DNA from 3 places in the Stenotrophomonas sp. 80084_Sma genome. Region 2 is predicted to be linked to each of the others. Evidence: predicted binding sites of a transcription regulator. Region 2 holds the regulator's gene; each other region holds the start of a gene.
What was found. Region 2 encodes HrcA, which represses chaperone genes, less so after heat shock. Its sites were predicted from a motif close to TTNGCACTCNNNNNNNNNGAGTGCNAA; they were not measured.
Positions count from the first base shown of each region.

Region 1: ACZK3W_RS19780 (co-chaperone GroES) is a predicted target of HrcA. The motif match lies at 5,319-5,345, and genes of this name have one in related genera.
Region 3: rpoH (RNA polymerase sigma factor RpoH) is a predicted target of HrcA. The motif match lies at 2,643-2,669, and genes of this name have one in related genera.

Region 1 covers NZ_CM151177.1:4,297,209-4,307,412, reverse strand. Annotated here, with positions in the region: gene ACZK3W_RS19800 (TlpA family protein disulfide reductase) at 1-462, opposite strand, end outside; gene ACZK3W_RS19795 (protein-disulfide reductase DsbD family protein) at 459-2,840, opposite strand; gene cutA (divalent-cation tolerance protein CutA) at 2,837-3,175, opposite strand; gene ACZK3W_RS19785 (endonuclease) at 3,244-5,034, opposite strand; gene ACZK3W_RS19780 (co-chaperone GroES) at 5,392-5,679, shown strand; gene groL (chaperonin GroEL) at 5,761-7,410, shown strand; gene ACZK3W_RS19770 (LysR substrate-binding domain-containing protein) at 7,499-8,422, opposite strand; gene ACZK3W_RS19765 (glutathione S-transferase family protein) at 8,668-9,303, shown strand; gene ACZK3W_RS19760 (LLM class oxidoreductase) at 9,317-10,204, shown strand, end outside.
Region 2 covers NZ_CM151177.1:1,927,440-1,937,643, forward strand. Annotated here, with positions in the region: gene ACZK3W_RS09125 (LysR family transcriptional regulator) at 1-582, shown strand, start outside; gene recN (DNA repair protein RecN) at 704-2,365, opposite strand; gene hrcA (heat-inducible transcriptional repressor HrcA) at 2,480-3,544, shown strand; gene grpE (nucleotide exchange factor GrpE) at 3,608-4,123, shown strand; gene dnaK (molecular chaperone DnaK) at 4,306-6,228, shown strand; gene dnaJ (molecular chaperone DnaJ) at 6,383-7,507, shown strand; gene ACZK3W_RS09155 (AraC family transcriptional regulator) at 7,568-8,365, opposite strand; gene ACZK3W_RS09160 (MFS transporter) at 8,438-9,637, shown strand; gene pdxY (pyridoxal kinase) at 10,162-10,204, shown strand, end outside.
Region 3 covers NZ_CM151177.1:4,342,136-4,352,339, forward strand. Annotated here, with positions in the region: gene ACZK3W_RS19975 (hypothetical protein) at 1-274, shown strand, start outside; gene purD (phosphoribosylamine--glycine ligase) at 333-1,616, shown strand; gene rpoH (RNA polymerase sigma factor RpoH) at 1,756-2,631, opposite strand; gene ung (uracil-DNA glycosylase) at 2,910-3,623, opposite strand; gene ACZK3W_RS19995 (response regulator) at 3,633-4,475, opposite strand; gene ftsX (permease-like cell division protein FtsX) at 4,483-5,430, opposite strand; gene ftsE (cell division ATP-binding protein FtsE) at 5,434-6,120, opposite strand; gene rhlB (ATP-dependent RNA helicase RhlB) at 6,299-8,023, opposite strand; gene trxA (thioredoxin) at 8,534-8,863, shown strand; gene rho (transcription termination factor Rho) at 9,092-10,204, shown strand, end outside.

The DNA of each region.
Region 1 (10,204 bases), 2.4 Mb from region 2:
CTGCGTATTGCCCAGCTGCACGCTGGCATCGCGTGGCCCGGGTGTCTCGATCACGATCGGGTAATCCACCGGTACCCGCTGCAGGAAACCGCGCACGTCTTCCGGCGTATCCAGCGCCAGGCCAAGAACCTGCACACCGTTGTCGCCCTGGGTGTGGGCAAAGCGCGCCAGTTCAGGCATTTCTTCAACGCAGGGCGCGCACCAGCTGGCCCAGACATTGATCAACAGCGGGCGGCCGGTAGCGTGCTGGCGCAGGTCCAGCGGTCGGCCTTCAAGATCGGGCAGCGACAGCGCGGGCAGGCTGTCGCCGACCTGCAGGGCGGGTGCCACCGCCGCCACCGCAGGCGCCGCTGGCATGGCCTCAGGCGCAGCCGGCGCGGGAGCCAATCGATGCCCGGCCCACAGGCCGAGGCCGGCGGCCAGCACCGCTGTCCACAGCAGCGCTGGCCGTTGCCATTTCATCGTGCGGTGCGCAGCAGCGCTTCCTCGACCACCGCCTGGGTCAGCAGGGTCGGCAGCACGGTCGGCGGTGCGCCGGGGCCGTACACCACGTACAGCGGCACGCCCACGGCCTTGTGCTCTTCCAGGAACGTGGTGATCTGCGGATCGACGTTGGTGTAGTCACCGCGCATGTACACCGCGTTGGTGCGCTTGAGCAGTTCCTTGAACTCTGGGCGCGACAGCACGGCGCGCTCGTTGGCCTTGCAGCTCACGCACCAGTCGGCGGTCATGTTCACGAACACCACGCGGTTGTCGGCGCGCAGGCGATCCAGCAGCTGCGGCGAGTATTCGACCACGTTGTCAGTGGCCGCCTGTGCGGCACGCGCCGGCGCTGCCAGCTGGGTCACGCCCCAGGCCGGAACCAGTGCACCGATCGCCAGCAGCACGCCGAGCAGGGTGACGGCGCGCGAGCCGGTCCAGCGGTTGCGTTCAAACAGCCACAGGCCGAAGGCCAGCAGCAGTAGGCCACCCAGCACCAGCGCCATGCCGTCCACGCCGCGCTGCTTGCCCAGCACCCACAGCAGCCACAGCACGGTGGCATACATCGGGAAGGCCAGCACGTGCTTGAGCGTTTCCATCCACGGGCCCGGCTTGGGCAGGCGGCGCGCCAGCGCCGGCACGAAGCCGATCAGCAGGAACGGCAGCGCCAGGCCCAGGCCGAGGAACAGGAACACGGTCATCGCCTTCAGCGGCGGGGCAATGAACGCGTAGGCAATCGCGCCGCCCATGAACGGGCCGACGCAGGCACTGCCGACCACGCAGGCCAGCGCACCGGTGAAGAAATCACCGGCCGGGCCACTGCGGCTGGCCAGCGACTGGCCGAGGTTGCCGATGCCGCCGCCCAGTGTGAACACGCCGGACAGGCTCAGGCCCACCGCGAACATGATGTAGGCCAGCGCCGCCACCACGCCCGGGTGCTGCAGCTGGAAGCCGATGCCGACGGCGTTGCCGATCGCGCGCAGGCCAACCATCAACGCACCGATCACCGCGAACGCGACCAGTACGCCCAGCGTGTACCAGAGGGCATGGCTGCGCGCGCGCTGCGGGCTTTCGCCGCTCTGCGCCAGGCTCAGGACCTTCAGCGACAGGATCGGCAGCACGCAGGGCATCAGGTTCAGTACCAGGCCACCGGCCAGCGCCAGCAGCAGGACCCATACGAACGAACGGTCCGGATTCGGCGTGGTCACCGGCGGTCGCGTGCGCAGCGCGTTGTCACCCTGTGCATCGGCGGCGAACTCACGGCTGGCGGTGCCGTCACCTGCAGCAGGGGCCGTTGCATCCGTATTGGGCACGGTTGGCAGCAGGCGCAGCGGTGCGCCGTTGGCGGCTTCGCGTGGTGCGCCGTTGGCAGCGGGCAGCGGGCTGATCACTTCATTGCGCGGTGGCGCCTGGTCGGCGCTGCTGCTGACCTTCCCGGCCGGAATGGACAGCTTCACCCGGCGGGTCATCGGCGGGTAGCAGATGCCATCGGTCTGGCAGCCCTGGAAGGTCACCACCAGGGTGCTGTCGACCGCATCGGCGACGGAGCGGCGCAGCGGCAGCGGCACTTCCACCTGGTTGAAGTAGACCGAGACATCGCCGAAGTGCTCGTCGCGATGCGACTGCGCGGCCGGCCAGCGCGGCTTGTCGGCCAGCACACCGGTGCTGCCTTCCAGCTTCAGCGAGGTGCGGTCGCGATACAGGTAGTAGCCCGGTGCCGGGCTGAAGCGCAGCAGCAGGGTATTGCCGTCGCTGGCGATGGCGTCGAAGCCGAACGCCTGCTCCGACGGCAGCGGCAGCGCCTGGCTGTTGCTGGCCGCACCCGGCAGGCGCAGGCCGCCGCTGTTGCCGGCACCGGCCAGCGGGTTGTTGAACGGGCTGGCCGCACCGGTGCGTGCAGCCGGGGCGTTGGCCTGTGCACCGGCACCGGGCAGGGTGACCTGCACCACGCGCTTCTGCGGCGGGTAGCAGACACCGGCATCGGCGCAGCCCTGGTAACGCACTTCCAGGCTGATGGTGCCGGCGGCGTCGGTCGGCGTGCCGGGCAGGGTGGCCTGCAGCCGCTCGCGATAGGTTTCAACCTCGCCGAAGAAATCGTCGTGGTGCTTGTCGCCCTTGGGCATCTGCAGCGCGCCGGCGTTGAAGGCCGGGTCGGCCTTGACGCTGGTGCGGTGGCGATACAGGTAGTAGCCCGGCGCGATCTTGAACTGCAGCTGCACCTGGCCGCGTTCGGGGGCGGTCGCTGTCAGCGCGAACGCCTGGTCCACCGGCAGCAGGTCCTTCTCATCCAGCGCGAAGGCCGGCAGCGAGAGCCACAACAGGGCGCACAGGGCGGCGCCACGCGCAAACAAAGTCTTCAATCAGTGTCCTCCCGGGTCTGTGCCCGGATCCAGTCCAGATACGCCGGCAGGCCGGCCCGGGTTTCGACCGCGATGCACTCCGGGAGTTCATACGGATGCAGTTCGACGATCCGGGCGATTGCGTCATCGACGCGGCTCGCGGTGGTCTTCACCAGCAGCTGCAGTTCGGTGTCGGTAGTGACCTCGCCCTGCCAGCGGTAGGTCGACTGCGCGCCCTCCAGCCGTGTGACGCACGCGGCCAGGCGCTCGCCAACAAGCGCGTGCGCGATGCGCTCGGCACTGGCCCGGTCCGGGCAGGTGGTCAACAGCAGCAGGACGGGATCGACGGTCGACATGACCGTCGAGTATAGGGCCGCCGCCGGGTCAGGGCCCGGCGGCGGCAATGGACCGCTGCGTTGCGCGGTCAGTTGGCCAGCTGGCAGGTGGCCGGCTTGGCCGAGGTGAACAGGGCCGGGGTGGCCCACTCGGGGTGGTCGATGAACGGGTTGCGGTTGCCCTGGAAGCTGTAGATCACGTCGTTGCGGGCACGCTCGGCATCATCCGGCGGATCGGACAGGTGCCAGTCGATCAGCGTCGAGAGCAGGCCCATGTAGGCCGGCGAACTGCTGGTCTTGACGATCCTGCTGCGGTCGTCGGTCAGCTCCAGGTCCGGCTCGGACTGGCCGGTGGCCGCATCCTTGCCGCCCTCGTAGCGGATCGCCATGTACATCACCGCACGCGCCATGTCGCCCTTGCGCTTGCCCCACACCTCGAAGGTGCCGGTGTTACCGTCCGGCGTGCGCACCCAGTTGGAGTTGCCCGGGTAGCCGCCGCTGCCGCCGCCCTGGCCGTTGTTGGCCTCGGTGGCGCGTTCGCCGCAGTTGGCGTCGCACTTGCCGAACGGCTTGTTGCCACGGTCGGCGTTCCACTGCGCGTCGGTCAGGTACAGCATGTGGGTGTCGGTGTACGGCGCGTACGGCAGGCCCTTGTCGCCGGTGGTGCTGGCAAAGCCCAGCGAGTTCGGCCAGGTGTGCTCGCGGTTGTACTTCAGGCCGCCGCCGCTGCCGGCGCGGTCGGTCACCTTGGCGTAGCTGCGGTTGCGGTACGCATCCAGGATCCTGCCGCTGTTGTTCGGATCCTCGTCGGCGATTTCCAGGATGGTCCAGGTGCTGGTGCCCGAGCCGCTGTACGGGTAGGCGGTGTGGCCCTTGATGGTGGCGTGCAGCGAGCAGCGCAGCTGGCTGGGGCTGCTGGTATTGACCTTGGAGTAGTAACCGGCCGGCACGCCCGGGTTGCCCGGGTCCGGATTGCCGCCGGTGCTGGCCACGGTGAAGGCGATGCGGCTGTCGGCGGCGGGGTGCGCCCCCTGCAGGTCGGTGATGCGCGCGGCGCGGATGTCGAAGCGGCAGGCTTCACCGGCCACCAGCGCGGTGTTGGTGGACAGCTTCACGCTGCGGCCGCTGGCCGGGTAGGTCAACGGCACGCTGCCGGAGGTGCCGCAGCTCAGGGCGAAGGCGCCGCTGGCCAGGTTCACCGTCTCGCTGAACACCACTTCCAGGTCGGCGGCGGCCGGGAAGGTGCTGCTGCCCTGCGCCGGGGTGGTGGTGGAGACCGACGGCGGCGTGTTCTGGCCCGGGGTGCCACCCCCGCTGAAGGTCTGGCCGTTGTTGCAGCTGCCAAACGTCTGCTTGGCCGATTCGGCCCAGGTGAAGTGGGCGTACTGGCTGCCGCTGCCGGCAAGCTGAAGCGAGGTGCCCGGGGCCGTGCTGTTGGTCTCGGCCACCGGAATGTTCTGGCTGGTCATGCCGGCGGCAGGGCCACCGGAGGCGGTGATGGCGCCCTCGTAGCTGAGGAACTGGACCACCTTGCCGCTGGCATCGACCAGGGCGATGCCGTCGTTCGGACCGTTCTGCAGGCCGTTGGTCGGGTAGCTGACCACGGCCAGGGTGGCGCTGCCGCAACCCGCGGCGGTGCCGGCCGGGACCGGATTGTTGGCGTAGACCGTGGCGGCCGAAGGATTGCTGCCGTTGTAGAGATAGAGGCGGTAGCCGGACAGGTCCTCGCCCGCGGTAGCGACCACTTCGATGGCTTCGCCGACGTCACCGGCGGCGGTGCTGTCGTCGTAGTGCAGTTCGTTGATGAAGACTTCGGCCTGGGCCGGCGCGGCGGCCAGCGCCAGCAGGCAGGCGGCGGCAAGCGGGGACAGCAATCGCATCGACTACTCCTTGTGATTGGGAATGCGCGGCCGAGCCTAAGGCCGATCCAGTGACACTTTGTCGTAAATGAACGTCAGATATCTGACAGTGCGACGCGAGTCACCAAAAGTCGAGGATTCCAGAGACAGGGTTGCCGCGTTGCACCGGCATCCAGGCCTTCACATGGGCGCAGATCGAGTGGGCCCGGGGCAGAGAAATTTTTTCCGCGAGCGGCCTTGAAAGGTCCGGGGCCAGCTCCATCTCTGTCCTGCTCCCGATTCATCGGGCTTTTTCGCGAGCAATGCTGGCAGTCACCTGGGGTGAGTGCTAACATCGCCAGACTTTTTCAGACCAATCAATAACTTAAGAGGTCTCTCATGAGCATAAAGCCGCTGCACGACCGCGTTGTGGTCAAGCCGATCGAAGCCGACGAAATCTCCGCCGGTGGCATCGTCATTCCGGATTCGGCCAAGGAAAAGTCCACCAAGGGTGAAGTCGTGGCCGTCGGCCCGGGCAAGCCGCTGGACAACGGCAGCGTGCGCGCGCCGTCGCTGAAGGTCGGCGACAAGGTCATCTACGGCCAGTACGCCGGCAGCTCTTACAAGAGCGAAGGCGTCGAGTACAAGGTCCTGCGCGAAGACGACGTGCTCGCCGTCATCGGCTGAGCCTCGGTGCGACCTGTTTCAACCTGATCCCCAAATCCCAGCCGCCGGGCATCGTCCGGCGCTACCAATGAGGTAATTGCAATGGCTGCCAAGGATATTCGTTTCGGTGAAGACGCCCGTTCGCGCATGGTGCGCGGCGTCAACGTTCTCGCCAATGCCGTCAAGGCCACCCTGGGCCCGAAGGGCCGCAACGTCGTGCTGGAAAAGAGCTTCGGCGCACCGACCATCACCAAGGACGGCGTCTCCGTCGCCAAGGAAATCGAACTGGCTGACAAGTTCGAGAACATGGGTGCGCAGATGGTGAAGGAAGTTGCTTCCCGCACCAACGACGACGCTGGCGACGGCACCACCACCGCCACCGTGCTGGCCCAGGCCCTGATCCGCGAAGGCGCCAAGGCTGTTGCCGCCGGCATGAACCCGATGGACCTCAAGCGTGGTATCGACAAGGCCGTCGTGGCCGCCGTTGCCGAGCTGAAGACCATCTCCAAGCCGACCGCCGACGACAAGGCGATTGCCCAGGTCGGTACCATCTCGGCCAACTCGGACGAGTCGATCGGCCAGATCATCGCTGACGCGATGAAGGAAGTCGGCAAGGAAGGCGTGATCACCGTTGAAGAAGGCTCGGGCCTGGACAACGAGCTGGACGTGGTCAAGGGCATGCAGTTCGACCGCGGCTACCTGTCCCCGTACTTCATCAACAACCAGCAGTCGCAGACCGCTGACCTGGATGACCCGTTCATCCTGCTGCACGACAAGAAGATCTCCAACGTCCGTGACCTGCTGCCGGTGCTGGAAGGCGTCGCCAAGGCCGGCAAGCCGCTGCTGATCGTTGCCGAAGAAGTTGAAGGCGAAGCGCTGGCGACCCTGGTGGTCAACACCATCCGTGGCATCGTCAAGGTCGTGGCCGTCAAGGCTCCGGGCTTCGGCGACCGTCGCAAGGCGATGCTGGAAGACATGGCCGTGCTGACCGGCGGCACCGTGATCTCCGAAGAAGTGGGCCTGTCGCTGGAAAAGGCCACCATCAAGGACCTGGGCCGCGCCAAGAAGGTGCAGGTCTCCAAGGAAAACACCACCATCATCGATGGCGTGGGTGACAAGGCTGCCGTCGACGCACGCGTCGGCCAGATCAAGACCCAGATCCAGGACACCTCCTCGGATTACGACCGCGAGAAGCTGCAGGAACGCGTGGCCAAGCTGGCCGGTGGCGTTGCCGTGATCAAGGTCGGTGCTTCGACCGAAATCGAAATGAAGGAAAAGAAGGATCGCGTCGACGACGCCCTGCACGCCACCCGTGCAGCCGTTGAAGAAGGCGTGGTCCCGGGCGGCGGCGTGGCCCTGGTCCGTGCGGTCACCGCACTGGCCGGCCTGAAGGGTGCCAACGAAGACCAGAACCACGGCATCCAGATCGCCCTGCGCGCGATGGAAGCCCCGCTGCGCGAAATCGTGGCCAACGCCGGTGAAGAACCGTCGGTCATCATCAACAAGGTCAAGGAAGGCACCGGCAGCTTCGGCTACAACGCCGCCACCGGCGAGTTCGGCGACATGCTGCAGTTCGGCATCCTGGACCCGACCAAGGTGACCCGTTCGGCGCTGCAGAACGCGGCCTCGATCGCTGGCCTGATGATCACCACCGAAGCCATGGTTGCCGAAGCTCCGAAGAAGGACGAGCCGGCCATGGGTGGCGCCGGTGGCATGGGCGGCATGGGTGGCATGGGCGGCATGGACTTCTAAGTCCCCACGTTCGCCCCGCAATGAAAAACCCCGCCGCAAGGCGGGGTTTTTTTGTGGCCGGCTGCAATGGCATCGCTTTTCGAGCGACTTATCCTGCGTCCTGCAGGGTGTGTGTGCCTGCTTCCTGCGGCGTCATCAGTGCTGCATGCAACCAGGTCATGAAAGCAGGTATCGCAGCGTTGGCCTCGCCGTCCGCACGCGTCACCGCGTAGTAGGCGAAGGCCTGTGGCCAGGGCTGGTCGATCACCACCTGCAGCCGGCCATTGGCGAGTTCTTCGGCCGCGTGGATGTCGCGCACCAGGGCGATGCCTTGCCCGGCCACCGCCGCGCGGATCAGCAACAGGTCGTCATCGAACGCAGGGCCGCGCTCCAGTCGTTCATCGACGGGCAGATCCAGTGCCTGGAACCACAGCCGCCAGTCGCTGCGGTCGGCGTCCTGCAGCAGCGGCAGCTGCAGGCAATCCTGTACCGAGCTGACCGTCGGTGCGCCGGCCAACAATGCTGGACTGGCCACCGGCAGCAGTACCGGCGCCAGAAGATGCTCGGCATGCAGGCCAGGGTAGCGGCCCAGTCCATGACGGATCGCGATGTCCACGCCGTCGCGGCGCAGGTCGACCAACGCCGCGCTCGAGTCCAGCTGAACGTCCACCTGCGGATGCAACGCACTGAACCCGCCCAGTCGCGGCGCCAACCACTGTGCGGCGAAGCTCGGTGCCGCGCTGATGCGTAGCGTGCACCGTGTTTCCCAGCGTTCGAGTGTCTGCAGGCTCTGTGCGATCTGATCGAAGGCCTGCAGCAGCTCCGGATACACGCGCGCGCCGGCTGCACTGAGCACCACGCCATGCCGGGTGCGGTCGAACAGGCTCACGCCCAGCCGCTCCTGCAGCTGTCGAAGCTGCTGGCTGATTGCACCAGGTGTCACCCCCATCGCATCGGCGGCAGCGGTCAGGCTGCCATGTCGGCCGGTTTCAACGAAGGCCCGCAGGCTCAGCAGCGGCAGCACCGCACCCATCTCCACTCTCCTGTAACCGCGTCGGCACGCGCCGCGCTGCGACAGCATATCGACCGCACTGCAGCCTGTCGCGCGCGCGTCGCGCACGTTGAGCCCCGCTCAACTCCCCGTGCAGAAGACATCGTTTCCCCGCGACTCAGGCCCTTCCTAGACTGCCTGCACGGCTGCTGCAGCGCCCGTTCCCGCATCGCCCGGCCACCTTCAACGGCCGGTGCATGCCGTCGCTCCCTGCGTCCAGGATTCCCATGAACGAACCTTCGCTGCACCTGTACTCCGACAGTTCTCCCAATGGCTTCAAGGCCACCATCGCACTGGAAGAGCTGGGTCTTCCCTATCGCCTTCACCACGTCCACATCGCCGATGGCGAACATCGCCATCCCGACTTCCTGCGGCTCAACCCGCATGGCCGCATTCCCGTGCTGGAAGATCGCGCGCGCGGCATCGTTGTCTTCGAGTCGGCGGCGATCCTGATGTACCTGGCCGAACAGGGCAATGCGTTGCTGCCTTCCGAACCGGCTGCGCGCTGGGAGACGCTGACCTGGCTGATGTTCCATGCCGCCAGCGTCGGCCCGATCCTCGGCCAGCGCGTGCACTTCGAGCATTTCGCACAACAGCCCGATTCCGCGGCAATCGAACGCTACCGCCGCCTGAGCGACGAGCTGTTCGGCGTACTCGACCAGCGCCTGCAGGGACGCGAGTGGTTGGCTGGCGATCACTACTCGATTGCCGACATCGCCCACTTCGGCTGGCTGCACATCGCCCGCATCATCGACATCGATTTGTCGCGGCATCGCCATCTGGATGCGTGGTACGCACGGGTTGCCGCACGCCCTGCGGTACAGCGCGGCGTGCAGCTGCCCGAGCCGGCCACCGGACCGTAAGGAGGCGACGCATATGAACGATACCATTGCAGTGCCGGGCGCGTCGGCGCCGGTCTTTGCCACGCATCCGGGCTACCAGCGCATGTTCCGCGCCGACGCGCTGACCCTGGGCATCTACCTGCCGCTGCGCTTCTACCAGGGCGACATGGCCGTGCTGCAGGGCCAGGCGCGGCTGGTGGAGGAGATCGACCGCCATGGCTTCGCTGCGGTATGGGTGCGTGACGTACCGCTGTTCGATCCGTTGTTCGGCGATGCGGGGCAGCTGTTCGATCCATTCACCTACCTTGCGTGGCTGGCAGCGCGCACACAGCGCGTGGCCCTGGCCACCGGCAGCGTGGTGCTGCCACTGCGCCATCCGATCGATCTGGCCAAGGCCGCGGCGTCGATCGATCAGCTGTCCGGTGGGCGGCTGGTGATGGGTGTGGCGTCCGGTGATCGACCGCTGGAGTTCCCTGCCTATGGACTGGAGCACGCGGCGCGCGGAGAGCGTTTCGCCACCGCAATGAACGAGATGCGCCGTTGGCTGCAACCGGGCACGGATGGGCGGATGACACATGCCGGTGCCGGGCAGGGCGTGCAGTTGCTGCCGCCCACGGTCAGTGGCCGCGTTCCGCTGATCGTCACCGGTGGCGCACGCCAGCCACTGGAATGGATCGGCCAGCATGCCGATGGCTGGCTGACCTACCCAGAGGCCACCCATGACAACGCTGGTCCGCAGCGGCTGGCCGCGAAGATCGGCGCCTGGCGCGCGCTGATTCCGGACGGCGGCTTCCGTCCGCACATGACCAACGAATGGATCGACCTGGTGGACGATCCGGATCATCCACGCATGCCGCTGCGGGGTGGCTTCACCCTGCGCACCGGCCGCAAGGGTCTGATCGATCTGCTGCAGGCCTGGCAG
Region 2 (10,204 bases):
CCGCTGCTGCCGGCATTCCTCGAACGCAACCCGCAGGTGGGCGTGGACCTGACCCTCAACGACGAGGTGATCGACCTGCTTGAGCAGCGCACCGACGTGGCGGTGCGGGCCGGTCCGCTGAAGAGTTCCAGCCTGGTGGCGCGACGGCTGGGTGCGACGCGGATGATGATCGTGGCCGCGCCAGCCTACGCGCAGCGGCATGGACTGCCGCGCAACGCTGAGGAGCTGATGTCGCACAACCGTCTGGACATCGGCCATGCGCGTGCGATGCAGGGCTGGCCGCTGCTGCAGGACGGACGCGAGCGGATGGTGCTGCCCAGTGGCAATGCCCGCGCCAGCAATGGCAACGCGCTGCGGCAGCTGGTGCTGGGCGGGTTGGGCCTGGCGCGGCTGTCGACCTACCAGGTGCAGGAGGACATCGCCGCCGGACGCCTGCTGCCGGTGCTGGAAGAGGCCAATCCCGGTGACCTGGAAGAGGTCCATGCGGTGTTCCTGGGGCAGGGTGGCTACCTGCCGCTGCGGGTGCGCGCCTTCCTCGATTTCCTGGTGGAAACGGTGGATCTGGCGCGGCCACGGGGGTAGTGCCGGCCGCTGGCCGGCAACCTCATGATCTTCGTTCACCTGTGTTGCGTTGCCGGCCAGCGGCCGGCACTACCTCGCGCGTTGTAGATCCACGCCATGCGTGGATAACCGCGAACAGGCCTCAGACCTGCAGCAGCTTGCGTGCGGCGGCGCGCGCTTCCTTGCTCACTTCCACGCCGCCGAGCATGCGCGCCAGTTCTTCCTCGCGTGCCTTGCTGTCCAGCTTTTCCACTGCGCTCTGGGTCATGCCTTCGACCGGGGCCTTGCTGACCCGGTAATGCGCGTGGCCCTTGGAGGCGACCTGCGGCAGGTGGGTCACGCAAAGCACCTGGCGCTTCTCGCCAAGGGCGCGCAGCTTCTGGCCGACGATGTCCGCCACCGCGCCGCCGATGCCGGAGTCGACTTCGTCGAACACCATGGTCGGTACTGCATCCAGGTCCAGCGCGGCCACTTCGATGGCCAGCGAAATGCGCGACAGTTCACCGCCCGAGGCCACCTTGCGCAGGGCGCGCGGTGGCTGGCCGGCGTTGGCCGCGACCAGGAATTCCACGCGTTCGGCACCCTGCGGATCGGGCTTGCCGGCGTCCTGTGGCTCCAGCTCGATCAGGAACTGGCCACCGCCCATGCCCAGCTCGGCGATGATGCCGGTGGTGGTGGCCGACAGTTCGGCAGCGGCGCTGCGACGGCTGGCGGTCAGCACCTCGGCCTGTACGCGCCAGGCGGCGGCGGCTTTGTCGATCTCGCCGGCCAGGCGCTGCAGGCGTTCGTCGGCGCCGCGCAACTGTTCCACTTCGGCATGCATGCGCTCGCGCTGCGCGCCCAGCTCGTCCATCGGCACGCGGTGCTTGCGGGCCAGGTCGTGCAGGCGGCCGAGGCGACGCTCGTTCTCCTCGAACTGCTCCGGGTCGGCGTCGAGGTCGTCATGCACGCGGTCCAGCAGCGACAGGGCTTCGTGCAGCTGGATCGAGGCGTTCTCGATCAGGCCGTCCACCTCGCCCAGGCGCGGGTCGTGTTCGATCAGGCGCGACAGCTCGTGGCGCACCTGCTGCAGCAGGTCCAGCGCGGAACTGCCGTCGTCGCCATTGAGCTGGTTGCTGGCCGCCTGGCAGGCGCTCAGCAGGGCGCTGGCGTGGGCCTGGCGGCGGTGGCTGGCACCGAGTGCGACGATCGACTCCGGTTCCAGATCTTCGCGGTCCAGTTCGCGCAGCTGGTGCTCCAGGAAGCCGATCCGGTCACTGACGTCGCCCTGTTGCGACAGCGCCAGCGATTCATCGACCAGCGCCTGCCAGGCCGCAGCGGCGCGGCGCACCTGGCGGCGCTCGTTCTCGTTGCCGGCATAAGCGTCGAGCAGGGCCAGCTGCGACGGACGGGTCAGCAGCGCCTGTTGCTCATGCTGGCCATGGATCTCCACCAGCAGCGCGGCCAGGTCGGCCAGCTGTGCGAGGGTGACCGGACGGCCATTGATCCAGGATCGCGATCCGCCGTCGGCGCGGATCACGCGGCGCAGCTGGCACTGTTCCTCATCGTCCAGCTCGTTGTCGGCCAGCCACTGGCGCGCGGCCTGCAGCTGGTCCAGCGCGAACTCGGCGGAAAGCTCGGCGCGGGCGGCGCCGTGGCGGACCACGCCGCTGTCGGCGCGCAGGCCGGACAGGAAGCCCAGCGCGTCGACCATCAGCGACTTGCCGGCGCCGGTCTCGCCTGAAACCACGGTCATGCCCGGCCCGAACTCCAGTTCGGTGGCGCGGACGACGGCGAAATCCTTGATCGAAAGATGTCTGAGCATGGGTAAGGGGTATCGGCAGCCGCGCAACGCTAGCACGCGGGGGAGGGAGGTCCAATGACTTGCCAAGGTGATGCGCCGCCATTATCTAGTGTCCGTGTCTCACAGGTTGATTCCATGCACGGTTCTCCCGACCAGCTTGCCCCGCGTGCGCGCCATCTGCTGCGCACGCTGATCGCACGTTACATCCAGGACGGTGAGCCGGTCGGCTCGCAGACGCTGGCGCGCGTGGCCGGCCTGGAGGTCAGCCCGGCCACCATCCGCAACATCCTTGGCGACCTGGAAGACCTGGGGCTGCTGGCCTCGCCGCACACCTCGGCCGGGCGCATCCCGACCGCGCATGGCTATCGGGTGTTCGTCGACAGCCTGCTGCAGATGCAGCCGCCGGGCGAGGGCGAGCTGGCCCGGTTGCGCCAGGAGCTGGCCAGCGGCGGCAGCACCCAGGCCCTGCTCGGCAGCGCCTCGGAGCTGCTGTCGGCGATGAGTCACTTCGTCGGCGTGGTCAGCGCGCCACGGCGCGAGCAGTTCGCCTTCCGCCAGATCGATTTCGTGGCGCTGGACGGGCGCCGGGTGCTGGCGATCCTGGTGTTTGCCGACAACGAGGTGCAGAACCGCGTCATCGAGACCCGGCAGGAGTTCGCGCCGGGCCAGCTGGAGCAGGTGGCCAACTACCTCAATGCGCATTTCGCCGGCCTGCCGATGGCCGAGATCCGCACCCGCCTGCTGCTGGAGCTGCGCGATGCCCGTTCCGAGCTGGAGCAGCTGCTGGCGCACAGCATCGAACTGGCCGAGCAGGCCCTGCAGCCGGCCGCCGACGACATGCTGGTGGCCGGCCAGACCCGCCTGATGGGGGTGCAGGACCTGTCCGACCTGGAGCGCCTGCGCGAACTGTTCGAGCTGTTCTCCAGCAAGCGCGAGATCCTGCAGCTGCTGGAGCGGACCATCCAGGCCCCAGGCGTGCGCATCTTCATCGGCGAAGAGACCGGGATGATGCCGCTGCAGGGGGTCTCGCTGGTCACCGCCCCGTACACCGCCAATGGCCAGGTACTGGGCGTGCTGGGCGTGATCGGCCCCAAGCGGATGGCCTACGACCGCATGATTCCGCTGGTCCAGGCCACTGCCGATGTGCTCGGCGCGGCCTTTTCACCGGCCGGGCGCACTCCAGGAACATCCGACGCTTGAAACGCAGCATCCCGCCCACACTAGGGTGGGTGGAGGCGGAGATTGACCGCCAGGGACCCAGACATGAACCACGAACATCCAGATATCGAATCCCAGCAGACTGCCGCCGATGCGGCCGCCGCCGCCGGCGTCAACGACGAAGTGGAGCGCCTGCGCGCCGAAGTCGAGCAGATCAAGGCCGATGCGCTGCGTGAGCGCGCCGACCTCGAGAACCAGCGCAAGCGTGTTGCCCGTGACATCGAGCAGGCCCGCAAGTTCGCCAACGAGAAGCTGCTTGGCGAGCTGCTGCCGGTATTCGACAGCCTGGATGCCGGCCTGAAGGCCGCCGGCGACGACCCGCATCCGCTGCGCGAAGGCCTGGAGCTGACCTACAAGCAGCTGCTGAAGGTCGCTGCCGACAACGGCCTGGTCCTGCTGGACCCGATCGGCCAGCCGTTCAACCCGGAACACCACCAGGCGATCAGCCAGGTGCCGACCCCGGGCGCCGCCCCGGGCAGCGTGGTGACCGTGTTCCAGAAGGGCTACCTGCTCAACGAGCGCCTGCTGCGGCCGGCGCTGGTGGTGGTGGCCGCCGATTGATCGGCCGGGCCGGGCCATGCCCGGTCCCGGTCGTGCCAGGCCATGCCTGGCAAGGTTTTCCAGGCGCTGAACACAGCGTTCGGGAGGTGGCTTGAATGTTCCACGAGCCTCCCCCACATCGTATTCATCCACCGGCCGAGCGGCCGGACTGACCCCAACAAGCATCCTCAGGAGTCTCCCCCATGGGCAAGATCATTGGTATCGACCTCGGCACCACCAACTCGTGCGTGGCGATCATGGACGGCGGCAAGGCCCGCGTCATCGAGAATTCGGAAGGCGATCGCACCACCCCGTCGATCGTCGCCTACACCAAGGACGGCGAAGTCCTGGTCGGCGCCTCGGCCAAGCGCCAGGCCGTGACCAACCCGAAGAACACCTTCTATGCGGTGAAGCGCCTGATCGGCCGCAAGTTCACCGACGCCGAAGTGCAGAAGGACATCGCCCACGTCCCTTACGGCATCCTGGCCCATGACAATGGCGACGCCTGGGTGTCGACCAGCGACGGCAAGAAGATGGCCCCGCAGGAAATCTCGGCCAAGGTGCTGGAAAAGATGAAGAAGACCGCCGAGGACTTCCTCGGTGAGAAGGTCACCGAAGCGGTCATCACCGTGCCGGCCTACTTCAACGACAGCCAGCGCCAGGCGACCAAGGACGCCGGCCGCATTGCCGGCCTGGACGTCAAGCGCATCATCAACGAGCCGACTGCGGCTGCGCTGGCCTATGGCCTGGACAAGGGTGACAACAAGGATCGCAAGATCGTGGTGTACGACCTGGGCGGCGGCACCTTCGACGTCTCGGTGATCGAGATCGCCAACGTCGACGGCGAGAAGCAGTTCGAAGTGCTGGCCACCAACGGCGACACCTTCCTGGGCGGCGAAGACTTCGACAACCGCGTCATCGAGTACCTGGTTGAAGAGTTCAACAAGGACCAGGGCATCGACCTGCGCAAGGATCCGCTGGCCCTGCAGCGCCTGAAGGACGCCGCCGAGCGCGCCAAGATCGAGCTGTCCAGCGCCCAGCAGACCGAAGTGAACCTGCCGTACGTCACCGCTGACGCCTCGGGTCCGAAGCACCTGAACATCAAGCTGACCCGCGCCAAGCTGGAAGCGCTGGTGGAAGACCTGATCAAGAAGTCGATCGAGCCGTGCCGCGTCGCCCTGAACGATGCCGGCCTGCGTTCGAGCGACATCAGCGAAGTGATCCTGGTCGGTGGCCAGACCCGCATGCCGAAGGTGCAGCAGGCGGTGACCGAGTTCTTCGGCAAGGAACCGCGCAAGGACGTCAACCCGGACGAAGCCGTGGCACTGGGTGCTGCGATCCAGGGCGGCGTGCTGGGCGGCGACGTCAAGGACGTGCTGCTGCTGGACGTGACCCCGCTGTCGCTGGGTATCGAAACCATGGGCGGCGTGTTCACCAAGATCATCGAGAAGAACACCACCATCCCGACCAAGGCTTCGCAGGTGTTCTCCACCGCCGAGGACAACCAGTCGGCCGTGACCGTGCACGTGCTGCAGGGTGAGCGCGAACAGGCCCGCTTCAACAAGTCGCTGGCCAAGTTCGACCTGTCCGGCATCGAGCCGGCCCCGCGCGGCCTGCCGCAGGTGGAAGTGTCCTTCGACATCGACGCCAACGGCATCCTGCACGTGTCGGCCAAGGACAAGAAGACCAACAAGGAACAGAAGGTCGAGATCAAGGCCGGTTCGGGCCTGTCCGAGGAGGAGATCGCACGCATGGTCGCCGACGCGGAAGCCAACCGCGAAGAAGACAAGAAGTTCCAGGAGCTGGTGCAGGCCCGCAACCAGGCCGACGCCCTGATCCACGGCACCCGCAGCGCCATCACCGAGCACGGCAGCAAGGTCGGCGGCGATGTCATCGGCAAGGTCGAGGCGGCGCTGGCCGACCTGGAAACCGCGATGAAGGGTGACGACAAGGCGCAGATCGAAGCCAAGTCGAAGGTGCTGGAGGAAGCCGGCCAGTCGCTGTTCGCCGCTGCTTCGGCCGACCAGGGCGGTGCCCCGGGTGCCGACGCCGGCAACGCCGGCAAGGCGCAGGACGACGTGGTCGACGCCGAGTTCACCGAAGTCAAGGACGACAAGAAGTCCTGATCCGGACCGACACGGGACGCTGGCCATCAGCGTCCCGTTGTCGCATCAGGGTCCTGACCGCCCACCGGCGTGTCGGGGCGCCCGACGCAAGAGCGGACCTGGTTCCGCTCTTCCGCTTTGACGAATCCCGACTTTCCGGAACCCGATTCACGATATGAGCAAGCGCGATTACTACGAAGTGCTGGGCGTTGCCCGCACCGCCACCGACGACGAGCTGAAGAAGGCCTACCGTCGCTGCGCGATGAAATTCCACCCGGACCGCAACCCGGGTGATGCGGCGGCCGAAGCCTCCTTCAAGGAGTGCAAGGAAGCCTACGAAGTGCTGTCCGACGGCAACAAGCGTCGCATGTACGACAGCCACGGCCACGCCGCGTTCGAGCACGGCATGGGTGGTGGTGGTCCGGGCGGCCCGGACATGAACGATATCTTCGGCGATATCTTCGGCAACATTTTTGGCGGTGGCGGCGGTGGTCCGCGCCAGGCCCGTCGCGGCGCCGACATCGGCTACGTGATGGAACTGGATCTGGAAGAGGCCGTGCGCGGCGTCGAGCGCCGGATCGAGATCCCGACCCTGGCCGAGTGCGGCGACTGTGATGGCAGTGGCTCCGAAGACGGCAAGGTCGAGACCTGCAGCGTGTGCCATGGCCGTGGCCAGGTGCGCATCCAGCGCGGCATCTTCGCCATGCAGCAGGCCTGCCACAACTGCGGCGGCCGTGGCCAGATCATCGCCAAGCCCTGCAAGACCTGCCACGGCAACGGCCGTGTCGAGGAAGACAAGGTGCTGTCGGTGAAGGTGCCGGCGGGCGTCGATACCGGCGATCGTATCCGCCTGCAGGGCGAGGGCGAGGCCGGTCCGGCCGGTACGCCGCCGGGTGACCTGTACGTGGAAGTGCGCGTGCGCGAGCATGCGATCTTCCAGCGTGATGGCGACGACCTGCACTGCGAAGTGCCGATCCGCATCTCGCAGGCGGCGCTGGGTGACACCGTACGCGTGGCGACCCTCGGCGGCGAAGCGGAAATCCGCATCCCGGCCGAGACCCAGACCGGCAAGCTGTTCCGCCTGCGTGGCAAGGGCGTACGTTCGGTGCGCAGCCGCAGCGAGGGCGACCTGTACTGCCGCGTGGTGGTGGAGACCCCGGTCAACCTCACCAACGAACAGCGCAAGCTGCTGGAGCAGTTCGAAGCCACCTTCGTCGGCGAGGAAGCGCGCAAGCATTCGCCGAAGTCGGCCACCTTCATGGATGGCGTGAAGGGCTTCTGGGACCGGATGACGTCCTGAGTTTTTCGACGGAAGCGATGAACGATAGCGCCGGGCCATGCCCGGCGTTGTCGTATGCGGTCAACGGAAAAACGCCGCCGGCGTCTGCCCCAGCTGCCGCTTGAACATGCTGGTGAACGCGCTGGGGCTGTCGTAGCCCATCGCCAGCGCCACATCGATGACCTTGTCGCCGACCGCCAGTCGCTCCAGGGCGGCCAGCAGCCGTGCCTGCTGCCGCCACTGCCCGAAGGTCATGCCCAGTTCACTGGCGAAATGACGCTGGATGGTTTTCACGTCCACCTGCAGCGCCTGCGCCCAGTCCTGCAGGGTGGCGTCGTCGCCGGGATGTTTCTGGATGTGCTGGCAGATCCGCTGCAGGCGCGGGTCGGTGGGCGAGGGCAGGTGCAGCGGCAGCACGTCCATGCGGTGCAGCTCGTCCAGCAGCAGGCGCACCACGCGGCCGTCGCGGCTGTCATCCACATGCGCGGTCTCGATCAGGCTGGCGGCGAGCAGCAGCTCGCGCAGCAGCGGCGCTACCTGTACCGCGAACGCCTCGTCCGGCAGCTGCGGCGCGAAATCCGGTTCCACGTACAGGCTGCGCATATGCACCTCAGCGATGCAGTCCACCGCATGGGCCATGCCGGCCGGCACCCAGATCGCGCGGGTCGAGGGCACCACCCAGCGGCCGCCGTCCGCACGCACCACCATCAGTCCGGACATGGCGAACACCAGCTGGTGACGGCGATGCCGGTGGGGCGCGATGTGGGTGCCGGGTTTGTAGTGGCGGGCGCGGCAGGTCACCGGGCGGTGCACCGGAACCTCGTTCCACGGCGCAGTCTCGCGGACCGGGCAGGGAGTGTCCTTTTTGCGATATGCCATGACCCGAACGCGGCAGAAGGGAGGGGGAGGCCACCGTAGCATGCGTGGCTCGCCCCCAACCTGACTGTGTCCATGTCGACCCTGGCTTCTCCCGCAACGACCTCACGCCCGGTGGCCCCCGGCGTGCTGGCCGCCATCTCCACCTCGCATGTCGTCAACGACATGATGCAGTCGCTGATCCTGGCCATCTATCCGGTGATCAAGGGCGGCTTCAATCTCAGCTTCACCCAGATCGGTCTGATCACGCTGACCTACCAGCTTACCGCCTCGATCTTCCAGCCGTTGATCGGCATGGCCACCGACCGTCGCCCAGCCCCGTACTCGCTGCCGATCGGCATGGCCTCGACCCTGTGCGGCATGCTGCTGCTCGGCTTCGCACCGAACTACGCGGTTGTGCTGATGGCTGCGGCGATGGTCGGTATTGGCTCGGCCATCTTCCATCCGGAGGCCTCGCGCATCGCGCGACTGGCCTCGGGCGGCCGTCACGGCTTCGCGCAGTCGGTGTTCCAGGTGGGTGGCAATTTCGGAACAGCGCTGGGCCCGTTGATCGCCGCCGCAGTGATCGTGCCGTATGGCCAGCACGCCGCATCGTGGTTTGCCGGTGCTGCCCTGATCGGCATGGCATTGCTGACCTATGTCGGCCGCTGGTACGCGTTGCATCTGGGTACGCCTCGACCGGTCAGCACGGCTGCGATGGCGCCGCGGCATCCGTCGCGCACCGTGGCCAAGGTGCTGGCGATCCTGCTGGTGCTGATCTTCAGCAAGTACTTCTACATGGCCAGCATCGGCAGCTACTTCACCTTCTACCTGATCCACCACTTCGGCATTCCAGTGGCGCAGGCCCAGCTGCATCTGTTCGCGTTCCTGGTGGCGTCCGCCGCCGGCGGCTTCCTTGGTGGCCCGCTGGGTGACCGCATCGGCCGCAAGCCGATCATCTGGACCTCGATCCTGGGCGTGGCGCCGTTCGCGCTGATGCTGCCGCATGCTGATCTGCTGTGGACGACCGTGCTGGCGGTGCTGATCGGCTTCGTGCTGTCGTCGGCGTTCTCGGCGATCGTGGTGTACGCGCAGGAGATGATGCCGCACCGCATCGGCATGGTGTCCGGCCTGTTCTTCGGCTTCGCCTTCGGCATGGGTGGGCTTGGGGCGGCTGTGCTGGGCCTGCTGGCGGACAAGACCAGCATCGAGTACGTCTACCAGTTGACCGCGTTCCTGCCGCTGCTGGGCATCGTGGCGGCGTGGCTGCCACCGTCGCGGCCTGCTGCTCACTGAGGGGGTGGGGTTTGCAGGGCTTGCCGCCCTGCACCTGCTGAATCAACGTCAACGTCAAAAGCCTGCATTCCGCGGGTTGGCGGGGTGGGTCCGGTAGGTGTCGACCTTGGTCGACACGGTAGATCCACGCCATGCGTGGATGAATTCATTCGATATCTGACAGATGTGTCGACCAAGGTCGACACCTACCAACAGCCGCGCGGAACAACAGGCGCAGTTACCAACAGCCGCGTGAACCTGTCGAAGGTGGGGCGGTGTCGGATTGCGGGGTGTCAGCGGCATGGATGCCGCTGCCAAGCCTACAAGGACGTACTTGCGGCGTCCCCGCACTCCGACACCGCCCCGCCACCCCACGGAATGCCGCTTTGGCTACAAGGACGTACTTGCGGCATCCCCGCACTCCGACACCGCCCCGCCACCCCACGGAAGGCCGCTTTGGCTTCGGCCGTTGCGATTGCCGTTGCATTGAGCAGGTGCAGGGCTGCAAGCCCTGCCGAAAACTCCCTTGGGCGTAGAATGCGGCCATGAGCGAATCCCTTGATAACCACCTGGTCCACGGCCGCCGCC
Region 3 (10,204 bases), 2.4 Mb from region 2:
TATCGACAATGACGCCCAGTACGAGTGCGACACGGTCGACGCCAGTACCGACCCGGACACCGCCAATGACTGCCGCACCCGCCGCTTCAGCATCGATTTCGCCCTGCGTTTCGACGACAGCGACCGGAGCGCGCGGGTCTGGCCGCTGCTGATCGACGAAACCGGCACCACCTGCGGTGGCAAGCAGGTCCGGCAGCAACACCGCTTCACCCTGGACCCGAAGACCTGGGCCTATTCCTTCCCCGAATCGCTGCGACGCGAAGGCTGCGAGTGAACCACGCGCGCCGCCGGGGATATCGATCTTCCCTTCCCACGCAATCTGGAATCTCGTGATGAACGTACTTGTCATCGGCTCTGGCGGCCGCGAACACGCCCTGGCATGGAAGCTGGCCCAGTCCTCCCGTGTCACCGAAGTGATCGTGGCGCCCGGCAACGCCGGCACTGCCAGCGAAGACAAGTGCCGCAACGTGGCGGTCAAGGTCACCGATATCGACGGCCTGCTGGCGCTGGCACAGGCCGAAGGCGTGGCGCTGACCGTGGTCGGCCCGGAAGTACCGCTGGTGGCCGGTGTGGTCGACCGCTTCCGCGCTGCTGGCCTGCGTATCTTCGGGCCGACCGCCGCTGCCGCGCAGCTGGAAGGCAGCAAGGCCTACGCCAAGGACTTCCTGGCCCGCCACGACATCCCCACCGCGTTCTACGCCGTGCACACCGACGTGGACGCCGCCCTGGCCTACATCCGCGAGAAGGGCGCACCGATCGTGGTCAAGGCCGATGGCCTGGCCGCTGGCAAGGGCGTGATCGTGGCGATGACCCAGGTCGAAGCCGAAGACGCCGTGCGTGACATGCTCTCGGGCAACGCATTCGGCGATGCCGGTGCCCGCGTGGTGATCGAGGAATTCCTCGACGGCGAGGAAGCCAGCTTCATTTCGATGGTGGACGGCGTGCATGCACTGCCGATGGCCACCTCGCAGGACCACAAGCGCGTCGGCGACGGCGACACCGGCCCCAACACCGGCGGCATGGGCGCTTACTCGCCCGCTCCGGTGGTCACGCCGGAGGTGCACGCCCGCGTGATGCGCGAGGTGGTGAACCCGACCGTGCAGGGCATGATTGCCGACGGCATCCCGTTCACCGGTTTCCTCTACGCCGGCCTGATGATCGATGCCAGCGGTGCGCCGAAGGTGATCGAATTCAACGTGCGCTTCGGCGACCCGGAAACCCAGCCGGTGATGCTGCGCCTGCAGTCGGATCTGGTGGAACTGGTGGAAGCCGCCATCGATGGCCGGCTGGACCAGGTGGAAGCACACTGGGATGCGCGCCCGTCGCTGGGCGTGGTGCTGGCCGCGAAGCCCTACCCGGAAGCACCGATCACCGGTGACGTGATTTCCGGCCTGGACGAAGTGCCGGCCAGTGCCAAGGTGTTCCATGCCGGTACCGCATTGGATGCACAGGGCCAGGTCGTCAGTGCGGGTGGCCGCGTGCTGTGCGTGGCCGCACTGGGCGACAGCGTGCGCAATGCACAGACGAACGCCTATGCGGGCGTGGCCAAGGTGACGTGGGCCAACGAGTTCCACCGCAACGACATTGGCTGGCGCGCGATCGCACGCGAGGGGTGAGGCCGGCGCCGCTGCCACGCATGGCGTGGCCGTACGGGCGCCACACCGCCGGGGTAGATCCACGCCATGAGTGGATGAGCCCCACAAACGAGAAAGGCCCGGCGATGCCGGGCCTTTCTTCGTTCCAACGCCCTCCCGCTTACGCGGTGAACAGCGCCTTCATCTTCTTCAGCGCATTGGCTTCAACCTGGCGGATACGCTCGGCCGACACGCCGTACTCGTCGGCCAGTTCCTGCAGCGTCACCTTGCTGTCCGCATCCAGCCAGCGGCGGCGGATGATGTCGCGCGAGCGCGCATCCAGCTCGGCCAGGCCTTCGCGCAGCAGCTGCATCTGGTTGTCTTCGCTGTCGGCACGTTCGTAGGCCATCGACGGGTCTTCGTCGTTGGCAACCAGGTACGCAGCCGGCGACGGCGGCGCGTGTTCGTTGTCCTCGTCGGTCGGCGCATCGAAACCGATATCGCGACCGGACAGGCGCGACTCCATTTCCATGACCTCGCGCTCGGACACGTTCAGGTCCTTCGCCACCGCGCTGACCTCAGCCGCGTTCATCCAGCCCAGGCGCGTCTTCGACTTGCGCAGGTTGAAGAACAGCTTGCGCTGCGCCTTGGTGGTGGCGACCTTGACGATGCGCCAGTTCTTCAGGATGAACTCGTGCATCTCGGCACGGATCCAGTGCACCGCGAAGGAGACCAGGCGCACGCCCATCTCCGGGTCGAAGCGCTTGACCGCCTTCATCAGGCCGATGTTGCCTTCCTGGATCAGGTCGCCCAGCGCAAGGCCGTAGCCGTTGTAACCGCGGGCCACGTGCACTACGAAGCGCAGGTGCGAATGCACCAGCTCGCGGGCGGCGTCCAGATCGTTGCCGTCGCGGAAGCGACGGGCCAGGTCCTGTTCGTCATCGACCGACAGCACCGGGATCTGGTGCACGGCACCGATGTAGGCGTCCAGCGAACCGAGCGCACTGGGAATCGGGAGATTGTTTGCCACAAGGGCAGTAGAGGTGTTCTGGCTCATAGGCACCCATCTTAGCAGTCCGGGATTTGGACTGCTAAAGGAGGAAAAAGTTCCAGCATCCTATTGATGCAACACTGGTCCCAAACAGAGCCCTACCGTAGCGCGATTTGATGACAGTGGCGAGCACGCTTTTCGGGATTCACAATCCCTTGGAATTCAATCAATTACCTGCTGGAAACCGGCCGATTCCGGTCAAGCGGAGCTGAACGGGCCGTCCGCAGAGCCCATTCAGGCCCGGAAACGTTGCCCGGCGTTCAGCCCCGGTCACCCGCCGGCGGTCAGAGCGCCGAACGCGGCGGCAGCGACCAGTCGATCGGGGCCTGGCCGCGGCGCTGCAGGTACTCGTTGGCCATCGAGAAATGCTGGCAGCCCAGGAAGCCGCGGTGGGCCGACAGCGGCGACGGGTGCGGCGACTTCAGCACACGGTGGCGGCGGGTGTCGATGACCTTGCCCTTCTTCTGCGCGTACGCGCCCCAGAGCATGAACACCAGGCCGTCGCGTTCGCGGTTGAGCACATCCACCACGTGGTCGGTGAAACCTTCCCAGCCACGCCCTTGGTGGGCACCGGCCTGGCCCTCTTCCACCGTCAGCACGGCATTGAGCAGCAGCACACCGCGCTGCGCCCACGGGATCAGGCAGCCATGGTCCGGACGCGGGATACCGAGATCGCTCTCGATCTCCTTGTAGATGTTCAGCAGCGACGGCGGCACCGGCACTCCGGGCGCCACCGAGAAGCTCAGCCCATGCGCCTGACCGCGGCCGTGGTACGGGTCCTGGCCGAGGATCACCACCTTCACCTGCTCGAACGGCGTGGCATCGAACGCAGCGAAGATCTGCGGGCCGGGCGGGAACACCGCCGCACCGCTGGCCTTGCGCTGGCGCAGGAAGCTGGACAGCTCGCGCATCTGCGGCTTCATCAGGTAATCGCCGACATGCTGCTTCCAGCTCGGCTCGAGCTGGATCGTCGGGGTGCCGGCTACTTCATCAATCATCACGCCACTTCATCGAATCAGGGGTCCATCGTTCAACCGGGCCAGGCGCAGCTGGAACAGCACCTTGGTGACCAGCAGGCGCTCTTCGATCGGCTTGAGCACCAGGTCGTTGGCACCGGACTGCAGCAGCCCGGTCTGGTTGTGCGGGTTGCCATCGCCGGTCATCACCAGCACCGGCAGGCGACGCTTGCCGTAGCCGAAGTCCACGCGCACGCGCTGCACCACGTCGCGACCGCTCAGTTCGCCCTTCAGGGTGACGTCGGTCAGCACCAGGTCGATGCGGTGGCGACTGCGGCCCAGCGACTCGGCAGTGAGCAGGGTGAACGCCTCTTCGGCGCTGACCACGTGCAGCACGTTCAACTGCTGGCGTTCCAGCATGCGCTTGGTAGCCTCGGCGACCACGCGGCTGTCCTCGATGTAGAGGATGGTGGCGCCGGGAATGGTCTGCGGCTGCACGTAGCCGCGGATGAAGGTCGCCAGTGCCTCGTGGCCCAGCGCCTTGTCGAAATAGTCGGTGACGTACTCGGTGAAGCGGCGCTGCTCCAGATGCTGCTGGGCATCGCCGGAGACCACGATCACCGGCACATAGGCCTGGCCTGCGGCTTCGCGGACCATCCGCGCCAGTGCCAGGCCGTCGCCATCACGCAGGGTCAGCGAGGTGGTCACCAGATCCACCGGGCCCTGCGCCAGCGCCAGCTGCGCATCCTCGATGCTGTCGCAGCCGATCACTTCCACGCCCGGCAGGTCGCGCTGCAGGACGTCGGCGATCAGTTTGCGGACCAGCTTTGACCCATCGACCACCATCACCCGCGTCGCGGGCCCTTCAAGGTGCTTCAGCGCTTGCGGTTGCATGCCGGTCTCAGGTATCGGTCGGGCGGGTCTGGCGAAGGAAATGGCCGGTCACCAGCCACGCGCCCAGCCAGCCCAGCAGCAGTGTGCCGAGCAGGACCAGGCTGCCATGCAGCAGGTCCAGGCCGTGCAGCACGAACGGGCTGCCGTAGCTGCGCGAGAGTTCGGCCAGCGGCACGCGCAAGGCAGCGCCGGCCGCAGCAATCAGGGCCAGCGCCACTGCGCCGGCACCCAGGCCATACCACGCGCCCAGGTACAGGAACGGGCGGCGGATGAAGCCATCGCTGGCGCCGAGCAGCTGCAGCACGCCGATCTCTTCGCGGCGGGCCTGGATGTCCAGGCGCACGGTGTTGCCGACCACCAGCGCGGCGCCCACGCCGAGCAGCACCGACAGCACCTGCACCAGCCGCGCACCGAACGCGAGCCAGGCATCCAGGCGCTGGCGCCACAGCGCATCGTGCTGCACCAGGTCGGCCTCGGGCAGGCTTTCCAGCGCGCGCGCCAGGCGTGCGTCGTCCTTGCCCTGGCCCGGAGTGATCACCAGCAGCGAGGGCAGCGGGTTGTCATTGAGTGCATCGATCGCCTCGCCGAGGCCGGCATCGCGCAGTTCCTGCAGGCCCTGCTCGGGCGTGCGCACGTTCACTTCGGCCACGTCATCGCGATCGCGCAGCTGGCCGGCCAGGCGCAGCGCGCCGGGACCATCGACGTTGCCCTTCAGGAACACGTTGATGTCGCGCGACTGCTGCACGCTGCCGGCGAACTGCTTGAGGTTGTCCAGCGCGATCGACAGGCCCAGCGGCAGGGCCAGCGCCAGCGCCATGACCATCACCGTCAGCAGGGTCGCCCACGGCTTGCGGCAGGCGCGGCCGAGGCTGAACACCACGCTGTGCACGTGGTGCTGGAACCAGACGCCCACACGCGACGGGGCGGCGGCTTCGCTGTTTTCGTTCTTCGCCATCGATTACTCCGCCAGGTCCTGCGGCGAGATGTCATCCACCAGCCGGCCGTGGTCAAGGATCAGCACGCGCTTGCGCATGCGGCGCAGCAGCGGCAGGTCGTGACTGACCACCAGCACGCTGGTGCCGCGCGCGGGCAGCTCGGCGAACAGGGCCATGATCTCCGCCGCCAGGGTCGGGTCGAGGTTGCCGGTCGGCTCATCGGCCACCAGCAGCTTGGGCTCACCGACAATGGCGCGGGCGATGCCGACGCGCTGCTGCTCACCGGCCGACAGCTGCGAGGGCAGCGCCTTCTCGCGATGGCCCAGGCCCATCCGCTCGAGCACCGAGCGCACGCGCTTGTTGATGTCGCTACGGCGGGTGCCGCGCAGGATCAGCGGCAGCGCCACGTTCTCGGCAATAGAGCGGTCCATCAGCAGGCGGTGGTCCTGGTAGACCGCGCCGACCGCGCGTCGATGGCGGGGCACGTCGCCACCGCGCACCTTCAGCAGGTTGCGCTCGTCGAACACCACCGCGCCGCGGCTGGGCCGCTCGTCCAGGTGGATCAACTTGAGCAGGGTGCTCTTGCCCGCACCGGAATGGCCGGTGACGAACAGCATCTCGCCCGGCGCGACCTCGAAGCTGACATCGGTCAGCGCCTCGTGGCCACCGGCGTACTGTTTGCTGACATTGTCGAAGCGCAGGACACTCATGCCCCGATTATGCAGGACCGGCGCGACGTCGTGGAGACGGTCATATGATCGGTAGTGCCGGCCGCTGGCCGGCAGCGGTGTGGGTTGCCGGCCAGGGTGGGTGCCGACCGTTGGTCGGCACACCGGTCAAGGTCACCCGACCAACGGTCGGGTGCTACCCGCTGATCGGCAGCGCCGATCAGCTGCCCGACAGCATCCGGCGGATCTTGCGGCCGATGCGGGTCAGGAACGAATCGCCGGTATCAGCAGCCGTGCGCACCGGCTTGGCCACCACCTGCACCGGGGTGACCGGGCTGGCGCCATTGCCGGCGGCGTTCTGCACACCCTCGGCACCTTCGACCGGACGGCCGTGGCGACGACGACGGCGCTTGCGCGGCTTGTGCTCACCGTCCACCGCACCTTCCGGTGCGCCTTCAGCACGCGGCGGGCGCGGCGGACGCGGGGCCTGCGCGGCAGCGCCTTCGGCACCGGCGGCCGGGGCGGCAGCGCCCTGCTCGCCTTCCACGCGCGGCTTGCGCGGGCCACGCGAACGGCGCTCGCCGCTGCGCTCACCGTCGCGGCCACCGCGGCCACCACCACTGCCGGAACGGCCGCCACTGCGGCCACCGCCACGGCGCTCTTCCTCGGCAGCGCGGGCTTCGCGCGCTTCGCGGAAGATCTGGCCGACGCTTTCGTTGTCCTCGCCTTCCTCGCCCGCAGCCGGGGCCGGGCGTTCCGGGCGCGGCAGCGGGGTCAGCAGTTCCTTGGTGACCGGCTCGGACGGAATCTTCTGCTCGATGTAGGCCTCGATGTCCGGCAGGCCCATCGCATAGCGTTCGCAGGCGAAGCTGATCGCATCGCCCTCTTCGCCCAGGCGCGCGGTACGGCCGATGCGGTGCACGTAGTCTTCGGCGTCGAACGGCAGGTCGTAGTTGTAGACGTACTTGATGCCATCGATGTGCAGGCCACGCGCGGCCACGTCGGTGGCCACCAGGATTTCCAGCTGGCCCTTCTGGAAGCGGTTGAGCAGGCTCTCACGCTTCTTCTGCGGCACGTCGCCGGACAGCACGCCGACGCGGTAGCCGGCCTTTTCCAGCGAACGGGCGACGCGTTCGACGAACACCTTGGTGTTGACGAAGACCATGGTGCGCGCGCCTTCGCTGCGCGACAGCAGGCCCAGCAGCAGCGGGATCTTCTCGTCGTCCGCCGGGAAGTAGATGCGCTGGCGCACGCGCGCGGCGGTGATGGTCTCAGCTTCAACCACCAGCTTCTGCGGTTCGTTCATGTGCTCGTAGGCCAGCTCCAGCACGCGGTGGCTGAGGGTGGCACTGAACAGCAGGGTCTGGCGGGTGGTGCGCTCGGGCATGCGGCGCAGCAGGAAGCGGATGTCCTTGATGAAGCCCAGGTCGAACATGCGGTCGGCTTCGTCCAGCACGCAGATCTCGCAGGCGTGCAGCGAGACCACCTTGTGCTGCTTCACGTAGTCGATCAGGCGGCCCGGGGTGGCGATGATCACGTCCACGCCCTGCTGCAGCAGTTCGCGCTGCTTGTCGTAATCCACGCCGCCGTAGACCAGGGCGAAACGCAGGCCCAGGTCGGAACCGAACTTCACTGCATCCTTGTGGATCTGGATGGCCAGTTCGCGGGTCGGGGCGAGGATCAGCGCGCGCGGATCCTCCGGCTTGCGGTCGGCCAGGGCCGGACGCGTCAGCAGGCGGTTCACGACAGCGACCAGGAAGGCCAGGGTCTTGCCGGTGCCGGTCTGGGCCTGGCCGGCAACATCACCACCGGGCAGCGCGACCGGCAGGGTCAGCGCCTGGATCGGGGTGCAGCGGGTGAATCCGGCTCCTTCAAGGCCGGCCTGCAGGGCCGGATGCAGCTCGAAGGAGGAGAAGGTCAAATCGGTCAGCGGTTTGTCGCTCATGAGTCCGTCTTGGTATGGCCGCCGGCCCGTGGGGCGGCTGGCACTTCATCGTCTAGGGGCACCGTCGCAAACTGCGGCCCCTGCGGCGGGTTGGCAGGCTGGGACCACCCGGTCCGCGCGCCGCACAATGCCCCAGTTTAACGCACTCGGGCCGGCAAACCGGAATGAGCTGTCTCATAAAGTCAAGAGACGGCACCCTTCACCCAGCCACACCGGACTTGAACGGCCCTGCCAGGGCCGCTGGTGTCGCCCGCTGCCAGCCCCATGTACAGGAAGACAGTGAAATCCGACACATACCAGGCATCGAAGCGATCACGATACGCTGGGTTCCAGCCGGCGCCTGTCCCCACCCTGCGATAGGGGTACACTGCCGGCCGTGAGCGTCCAGGCATCCCGCCGAACGCACCGCGGCAGTGCGCCGCGAGGCAACGACGAGGGTCGCGCCACCGGGCATGGCCCAGTTCACCCACCTCCGGCATGGCCGGGTGCAATCCAAGACGAGAAACCAAGATGAGCGACAAGGTTGTACATGTCGGCGACGCCGACTTTGATAGCGCAGTGCTGAATTCCAAGGAACCGGTGCTGGTCGATTTCTGGGCCGAGTGGTGTGGCCCGTGCAAGATGATCGCCCCGGCGCTGGACGAACTGGCCGATGCCTACCAGGGCCGCGCCAAGATCGCCAAGGTCAACGTCGACCACAACCGTGCGCTGGCCGCCAAGTACCACGTGCGTTCGATTCCGTACCTGGTCGTGTTCAAGGACGGCGAGAAGGTCGGCGAGCAGATCGGTGCGGTGGGCAAGGCCCAGCTGGCTGGCCTGCTGGACAAGGCCCTGGCCTGATCCTGCTGTTCTCCGGCAGCCGCCGACCGCGGCTGCCGGCGGGCGCCCCGCGCCCATGATGAATGCTGTTCCCGGCGACCCTTGCGTGGCGCCGCAGGCCGATGATAGTGTCGGCATATCCGGCCGCGTTCGCGTGCCGCACCCTCTGGACGCAGTTTCTTCCAGACCCATTCCCAACGTTCGCCGCCCCAGCCGGGCGCTCGCACCTTCAAGCGAGGAATAACGCTCTTGTCCGATAACACTTCCGAAACCGGCAGCGCCGATGCGCCCGCCGAAAAGCGCGTGCGCAAGCCCCGCGTGAGCAAGGCCGCCGCTCCGGCAGCCGCCGAAACCAGCGCCGCGCCGGCGCAGCCGACCCTGCCGCTGGCCGCCGCGCCCGAGGCACCGGCTGCTGCCCCTGCACCGAGCGCGCCCGCCGCCGAGGCCCCTGCCAGCAGTGGCGGTGGCGAAGGCGGTGAGGGTCGCGAATCCGGCCAGCCGCGCCAGCAGAACCACCAGGGGGGCGGCCAGAACCAGGGCCAGAACCCGTACAACCAGAACGGCCAGCAGGGCCAGGGGCAAGGTCAGGGCAACCGCCGTGACCGCTTCCGCAACCGCCGCGACCGTGACCGCAACAACCGCTTCCGCGACGATGGCCTGCCCAACGACGGCGGCGAGCAGCAGCCGTTCGTGCCGCGCCCGCACGCCAACGTACCCGAGGGCTTCCCGGTCTACTCGCTGAGCGACCTCAAGCGCATGCCGGCACAGAAGCTGCTGGAAATCGCCGAGCAGCTGCAGATCTCCGAAGGCGTGGCCCGTGCCCGCAAGCAGGATGTGATCTTCGCCCTGCTGAAGGTGCTGACCCGCCACGGTGACGGCGTTGCCGCCGATGGCGTGCTGGAAATCCTGCCGGACGGCTTCGGCTTCCTGCGGGCGGCTGAAGCCAGCTACCTGGCCGGCCCGGACGACACCTACATCTCGCCCAGCCAGATCCGCCGCTTCAACCTGCGCACCGGCGACCACATCTCCGGCCGCATCCGCTTCCCGAAGGACGGCGAGCGCTACTTCGCGCTGAACATCGTCGACACCATCAACGGCGAGCCGATCGAAGCGTCGAAGAACAAGGTGCTGTTCGAGAACCTGACCGCACTGTTCCCGCGCCGCCGCTTCACCCTGGAGCGCGGCAACGGTTCGTCGGAAGACATCACCGGCCGCATCCTCGACCTGATGGCCCCGCAGGGCAAGGGCCAGCGCTCGCTCATCGTGTCGCAGCCGAAGGCCGGCAAGACCATGATGATGCAGCAGGTCGCCACCGCCATCACCACCAACCATCCGGACGTGCACCTGATCGTGCTGCTGATC